2 linked regions of the Streptacidiphilus albus JL83 genome follow. The main gene of each other region encodes a partner of the protein of the gene in region 2 in a complex. Links are inferred from orthologs where the notes say so. Each region holds a gene or a part of one and is shown on either strand. Other genes may lie near its edges.

Evidence for each region.
Region 1: the proteins of secA (region 2) and secY are in contact, whole or in part, in a crystal structure (PDB 3DIN), measured with the Thermotoga maritima proteins. The link is inferred for Streptacidiphilus albus JL83 from one-to-one orthologs. Residues at the interface, in WP_004082002.1 of Thermotoga maritima: Glu261, Ala262, Arg263, Lys300, Ala301, Arg302, Thr303, Ile304, Ile305, Leu323, Tyr324, Asp325, Pro326, Val329, Ser330, Tyr333, Ile336, Lys340, Phe345, Val349, Glu363, Phe364, Tyr374, Ser375, Gly376, Gly377, Glu393, Ile395, Thr482, Ser483; in WP_004081795.1 of Thermotoga maritima: Glu108, Gly109, Glu110, Glu111, Ala236, Glu237, Arg238, Arg239, Ile240, Thr241, Ile242, Gln243, Tyr244, Ala245, Arg246, Arg247, Val248, Thr249, Gly250, Arg251, Arg252, Val253, Tyr254, Gly256, Ala257, Ser258, Thr259, Tyr260, Leu261, Pro262.

Annotation. Positions count from the first base shown.
Region 1 is NZ_JQML01000001.1:5,659,702-5,662,939, reverse strand. The notes cover bases 77-3,003. They hold secY (preprotein translocase subunit SecY), read right to left. Parts: upstream 2,232-3,003; coding sequence 921-2,231; downstream 77-920. Other genes in these bases: rplO (50S ribosomal protein L15), read right to left, coding at 2,621-3,003; BS75_RS24820 (adenylate kinase), read right to left, coding at 250-921. Outside these bases: map (type I methionyl aminopeptidase), read right to left, coding at 1-64; more of rplO, read right to left, coding at 3,004-3,076; rpmD (50S ribosomal protein L30), read right to left, coding at 3,078-3,238. UniProt on the Escherichia coli protein: The central subunit of the protein translocation channel SecYEG. Consists of two halves formed by TMs 1-5 and 6-10.
Region 2 is NZ_JQML01000001.1:3,376,619-3,380,213, forward strand. Bases 272-3,555 are described here. They hold secA (preprotein translocase subunit SecA), read right to left. Parts: upstream 3,220-3,555; coding sequence 472-3,219; downstream 272-471. Other genes in these bases: BS75_RS14500 (Rv3235 family protein), read left to right, coding at 272-417; BS75_RS14510 (endo alpha-1,4 polygalactosaminidase), read right to left, coding at 3,545-3,555. Outside these bases: more of BS75_RS14500, read left to right, coding at 1-271; more of BS75_RS14510, read right to left, coding at 3,556-3,595. UniProt on the Escherichia coli protein: Required for protein export, interacts with the SecYEG preprotein conducting channel.

The sequences.
Region 1 (3,238 bases), 2.3 Mb from region 2 along the record:
CGGCGACGATCAGGCCCGCCTCCCGCATCTTCGCGATCTGCTCGGGGGTCTTGATCTCAACCATGCTCGCTCGCCTTCCCACTGCCACTCCGGCCTGCCACTCGGCCTGCCTGCCACACGTGCTGCCTCGTCCCTGCCGCGGGCACCGCTTCCACGGTACGACCGCCCACCCGAACGCGCTCCGGCCGTGACGCCCTCGGCGGGCGTCACGGCCGGTTCGCGCGGTGCGCCGGGTGTCGGCGCTGCGACTCACACGGAGTCGACGGTGTCCTTGTTCGCCCGGAGCGCCGCGATGGCGCGCTCGGTGACCTCGTCCACCTTGCCCAGAGCCGGGATCGTGGTCACGAGTCCCTGCTTCCGGTAGTAATCGATGATCGGCTCGGTCTGCGTGTGGTAGACCTCAAGGCGAACGCGGACGCTCTCCTCGCTGTCGTCCCCACGCTGGTAGAGCTCGCCGCCGCAGACGTCGCAGACGCCCGGCACGGCGGGGGTGTTGTACTCCACGTGGAAGATGTGCGCGCCGTCGTTGCGGCACACCCGGCGGCCCGCGATGCGGCGGACCACCTCGTCCTCGGGGACCTCCAGGTCCAGCACGCCGTCCAGCGCGATGTCCCACTCGGTGAGGATCCCGTCCAGCGCGAGAGCCTGGGCCACGTTCCGCGGGAAGCCGTCCAGCAGGAACCCGCCGGCGGCGTCCGGCTGGGTCAGCCGGTCCTTCGCCATGGCGATGGTGACCTCGTCCGGTACGAGCTTGCCGGAGTCCATGATGCTCTTCGCGGCAAGGCCCAGCTCGGTGCCCTGACTGATGTTGGCGCGGAACAGGTCACCGGTGGACACGTGCGGGATGGACAGGGTCTTGGCCAGCAGTGTGGCCTGAGTACCCTTCCCGGCCCCGGGCGGTCCGACGAGGACGATTCGCATCAGCGGAGGAACCCTTCGTAGTTGCGCTGCTGGAGCTGGCTCTCGATCTGCTTCACAGTTTCAAGGCCGACACCGACAACGATCAGGATGCTCGTACCGCCGAACGGGAAGTTCTGTGACGCTCCGAACGCCCCCAGCGCGATCAGCGGCACCATGGCGATCAGGCCCAGGTACAGCGAGCCCGGCCAGGTGATCCTGGTCAGCACATAGTTGAGGTATTCGGCCGTCGGGCGGCCGGCCCGGATGCCCGGGATGAAACCACCATACTTCTTCATGTTGTCGGCAACTTCTTCGGGGTTGAAGGAGATCGCGACGTAGAAGAAGGCGAAGAAGACGATCAGCAGGAAGTCGACCGCCATGTAGAGCGGTTTGTCGCTCTTTGTCAGGTTCGACTGGATCCAGACCGCCCAGCCCTTGCTGGTCTCACCGCTGAGCTGGACCACCAGCGCGGGGATGTACAGCAGCGAGCTGGCGAAGATGACGGGGATCACACCCGCCTGGTTGACCTTCAACGGGATGTAGGTCGAGGTTCCGCCGTAGGCGCGCCGACCGATCATGCGCTTCGCGTACTGGACCGGGATCCGGCGCTGCGCCTGCTCGACGAAGACCACCAGGCCGACCATGCAGAGACCCATGGCGAGCACGAAGACGAAGGTCAGCCAGCCCTTCTCGGTCTTGATGTTCCACAGCGAGGCCGGGAAGCCCGAGGCCACCGAGGTGAAGATCAGGATCGACATGCCGTTGCCGATGCCCCGGTCGGTGATCAGCTCGCCCAGCCACATGATCACCACGGTGCCGGCGGTCATGGTGATGACCATCGTGGCGATGGTGAACACCGACTGGTTGGGCACGATCTTGCTGGTGTCGCAGCTCACGCCGCTGAACAGGGCGCCGTTCGAGGCCGTGGCCACGATGCCGGTCGCCTGCAGGATCGCCAGGGCGATGGTCAGGTAACGGGTGTACTGCGTGATCTTGGTCTGCCCGGCCTGGCCCTCCTGCTTCAGGGCGTCCAGGCGCGGGATCACCACGGTCAGCAGCTGCAGAATGATGCTGGACGTGATGTAGGGCATGATGCCCAGCGCGAAGATGGTGATCTGCAGCAGAGCGCCACCGCTGAACAGGTTGACCAGCCCGAGCAGGTTGGACCCGCTGGTGGACGATGCGCTGACGCACGCCTGGACTGCCTTGAAGTCCACCCCGGGGACCGGGATGTGAGCACCCATCCGGAAGACAGCCATGATGGCCAGCGTGAACAGCAGCTTCTTGCGCAGGTCGGGCGTCTTGAACGCCCGGGCGAACGCGGTGAGCACGGTGCCTCCTGCAGCTCCCTGCCGAGGCGGCGGGAGGGACGGTGGATCTGGGCCCATCACGGATCGGAGCGGGGCCGGACAGTGGACTCAACCACCCGCGTGACAGCGACTCCGCGGACAGAGAAGCAGCCAAGCTACAAGTGGACTCCACGGACTCTAACAGTCCGTGGAGCCACAATTGAAGCTCGCAGCCCTACGGGTTCGGCGGTCGCGCTGCGAGTTGTACGAGAGGCAGACTTTGAGGTGATTTCGGTGCGCCCGGATTCACGCTTCCGCCCCGTCGGATTTGCACAGGGGTTCGACGGTTCGGGGAACGACAAAGGCCGGATCCGTCACTCCGAGGAGTGACGGATCCGGCCTTTGAACTACCGTCAGGCGAAGGCCTGAGCTCAGATGAGCTCGGTGACCGTGCCGCCGGCGGCGGTGATCTTCTCGGCGGCGGAACCGGAGACGGCGTCAACCGAAACCTGGAGCGCCACGGTCAGCTCACCGGTGCCCAGCACCTTGACGAGCGAGTTCTTGCGAACCGCGCCCTTGGCGACCAGGTCCTCGACGGTGACCTCGCCACCCTCGGGGTAGAGCACACCGAGCTTGTCCAGGTTCACGACCTGGAACTCGACGCGGAACGGGTTCTTGAAGCCCTTGAGCTTCGGCAGGCGCATGTGAAGGGGCATCTGGCCACCCTCGAAACGCGCCGGAACCTGGTACCGCGCCTTGGTGCCCTTGGTACCACGACCGGCGGTCTTACCCTTGGATGCCTCACCACGACCGACACGGGTCTTGGCGGTCTTGGCACCCGGGGCGGGCCGCAGGTTGTGGATCTTCAGCGGGTTCTGCTCCGCCATTTCAGTCCACCTCCTCGACCGTGACGAGGTGGCGGACGGTCTGGGCCATCCCGCGGATCTCGGGACGGTCCTCCTTCACGACCACGTCGTGCATCCGCTTGAGACCAAGCGAACGCAGGGTGTCACGGTGGTTCTGCTTGCTGCCGATGTAGGACTTGGTCT
Region 2 (3,595 bases):
CCGGGCGGGGTCAGGCTCGGCCGGCTGCACGGCGTCGGCGCGCAGCGCCACCGGCACTGCGGCCCGGCCCCCACCCGGACCGACGGCAACGGGCTGGCCGGCCGCTACGCCCAGCGGCTGCTGGAGGTCCTGAGCGGGCACCGGGTCTGCGAGCAGCTGATCGCACTGACCACCGAGGAGGTCTACGACGACATCCGGACCCTGGTCCGGCGCCGCTGCCTGCTCGGCCCGGGCAACGCACTGCCGCTGCTCGGGCGGGTCTTCGACGACTCCCCCGCCCCCGGCGTGCTGGAGGTCACCGCGATGGTGCGGATCGGGGAGCGGCTGGAGCTGCTGGCGTTCCGGCTGGAGCTGCGGCAGAGCCGCCGGCAGCCGACAGCGACATGGCGGTTCACCGCCCTGGAGACCAGGTGGTGAACCGCCATGGGGTGGAGCGGTGCCGGGCACGGCCCTGGGGCGCGCCCGGAGGGGTCACTTCTTGCGGCGACGGCCCTTGGCACCCTTGCGGCGGTCCGGACGGTCGGCGATGTCGTCGTCCTCGCCGCCGTCGTTGGTGAAGTCACCCTCGATCACGCCGCCCTCGCCGTCCACCGACGGGGCGGTGTAGTGCAGCCGGTCGCGCTGCGGGGCCTCCAGGCCCTTGGCGCGGATCTCCGGGCGGGCGTCCTCCTTCTCGAACTGCACCGCGTCGCCCGGCTCGGCCAGCGGAACCTCCTCGACCTGCTGCTCGACCTGGACCTCCAGGTTGAACAGGTAGCCGACGGACTCCTCCTTGATGCCCTCCATCATGACCGCGAACATGTCGAAGCCCTCGCGCTGGTACTCGACCAGGGGGTCGCGCTGGGCCAGGGCCCGCATGCCGATGCCCTCCTGGAGGTAGTCCATCTCGTAGAGGTGCTCGCGCCAGCGACGGTCCAGCACCGAGAGCACGACCCGGCGCTCCAGCTCGCGCATGACCGGCTCGCCGAGGTTCTGCTCGCGCTCGACGTACTTGGCGTGCAGGTCCTCCTTGATCGCGTCGGCGAGCAGTTCGGCGGTGATGCTGGAGCGGTCGCCCTCCTCGTCCTCCAGGTCCTCGACCGAGAGGCTGATCGGGTAGAGCTGGCCCAGCGCCGTCCACAGCTTGTCGAAGTCCCACTCCTCGGCGAAGCCCTCCGCCGTGGCGTTCTTGACGTAGGCGTTGACCGTGTCGTCCATGAAGTGGTCGATCTGCTCGCGCAGGTCCTCGCCCTCCAGGACGCGACGGCGCTCGCCGTAGATGACCTCGCGCTGGCGGTTGAGCACCTCGTCGTACTTGAGGACGTTCTTGCGGATCTCGAAGTTCTGCTGCTCGACCTGGGTCTGCGCGGAGGCGATGGCCCGGGTGACCATCTTCGACTCGATCGGCACGTCCTCGGGCACGTTCGCCATCGACAGCACGCGCTCGACCATGCCGGCCTTGAACAGCCGCATCAGGTCGTCGCCCAGCGAGAGGTAGAACCGGGACTCGCCCGGGTCGCCCTGGCGGCCGGAACGGCCGCGCAGCTGGTTGTCGATCCGGCGGGACTCGTGCCGCTCGGTGCCCAGCACATAGAGGCCGCCCAGCTCCTGGACCTCCTCCTGCTCGGCCTTGACCGCGGCCTTGGCCTTCTCCAGCGCGTCGGGCCAGGCGGCCTCGTACTCCTCGGGGGTGTCCACCGGGGAGAGGCCGCGCTGGGCGAGCTCGGCCGAGGCCAGGTGCTCGGGGTTGCCGCCGAGCATGATGTCGGTGCCACGGCCGGCCATGTTGGTGGCGACGGTGACCGCGCCGCGACGCCCGGCCTGGGCGACGACCTGCGCCTCGCGCTCGTGCTGCTTGGCGTTCAGCACCTCGTGCTGGATGCCGCGCTTGCGGAGCTCCTGCGAGAGGTACTCGGACTTCTCGACGCTGACCGTGCCGACCAGGATCGGCTGGCCCTTCTCGTGCTTCTCCGCGATGTCGTCGACCACGGCCGCGAACTTGGCCGGCTCGGACTTGTAGATCAGGTCGGGCTGGTCGACCCGGGCCGGGGTGCGGTTGGTCGGGATCGGCACCACGCCGAGCTTGTAGATCTGGTGGAACTCCGCCGCCTCGGTCTGCGCGGTACCGGTCATCCCGGAGAGCTTGTCGTACAGCCGGAAGAAGTTCTGCAGGGTGATGGTGGCCAGGGTCTGGTTCTCGTTCTGGACCTCCACCCCCTCCTTGGCCTCGATCGCCTGGTGCATGCCCTCGTTGTAGCGGCGACCGGCCAGCACACGGCCGGTGTGCTCGTCGACGATCATGACCTCGCCGTCCATGACGACGTAGTCCTTGTCCTTCTTGTAGAGCTCCTTCGCCTTGATGGCGTTGTTCAGGAAGCCCACCAGCGGGGTGTTCGCCGACTCGTACAGGTTGTCGATGCCCAGGTAGTCCTCGACCCGGGTGACCCCGGCCTCCAGCACACCGACGGTGCGCTTCTTCTCGTCGACCTCGTAGTCCGTGTCGATCTTCAGCCGCTTGACCAGCTTGGCGAAGTCGCCGTACCACTTGGTGGCCTGGTCGGCCGGGCCGGAGATGATCAGCGGCGTCCGGGCCTCGTCGATCAGGATCGAGTCGACCTCGTCGACGATCGCGAAGTTGTGGCCGCGCTGGACCAGCTCGTCCTGCGACCACGCCATGTTGTCGCGGAGGTAGTCGAAGCCGAACTCGTTGTTGGTGCCGTAGGTGATGTCGCAGCCGTACTGCTTGCGACGCTCGACCGGGCTCATGTTGGCCAGGATCACCCCGACCTCCAGGCCGAGGAAGCGGTGCACCCGGCCCATCCACTCCGAGTCGCGCTCGGCGAGGTAGTCGTTGGTGGTGATCAGGTGCACACCCTTGCCGGACAGCGCGTTGAGGTACGCCGGCAGGGTTCCGACCAGGGTCTTGCCCTCGCCGGTACGCATCTCGGCGACATAGCCGTGGTGCAGGGCCGCGCCGCCCATGATCTGGACATCGTAGTGGCGCTGGCCGAGAGTGCGCTTGGCCGCCTCGCGGACCGTCGCGAAGGCCTCGGGGAGGATGTCGTCGAGGGTCTCGCCGTCCGCGAGACGCTCCCGGTACTCGTCGGTGAGCGCGCGAAGCTGCTCGTCCGTCAGGTTGACGAAGTCCTCTTCGATGGAGTTGACCTGGGCGGCAATGCGGTGCAGCCGGCGAAGGATCTTACCTTCGCCTGCGCGCAGGATCTTGTCGAAGACGGACACGTGGGCTGGCTCCTTGCCTGGGCTGGCACTGGGCGATCGGTGCAGTGGCGATGGAGGCACACCACCGCGTCGCCATCGTATGCGAGGAAACGAGCCCCTCGGGAGGCCCGTCAGCACTATCGCTTGCTGTCACCCCTACGAGCTGGGTCGGCAGAAGCGCCATCCCCAGACAAAACGGACAGGTGAATATCTCCCGGCGATCGTTCCGGGCGGCCGATTCCGCGTCCGACCGACGCCGTGACCGTGGGCCAAGCATGCCAGGACCGGTCCGTCCGGCGTTGGACGACGGCGCCCACCCGGTGCACGAGTCGTGCGCCGCCCCCGTTCAGCAGGGCTCGCGCCAGGCGTCGAGCGCGAGGTGCTTGAGCATCGCGCT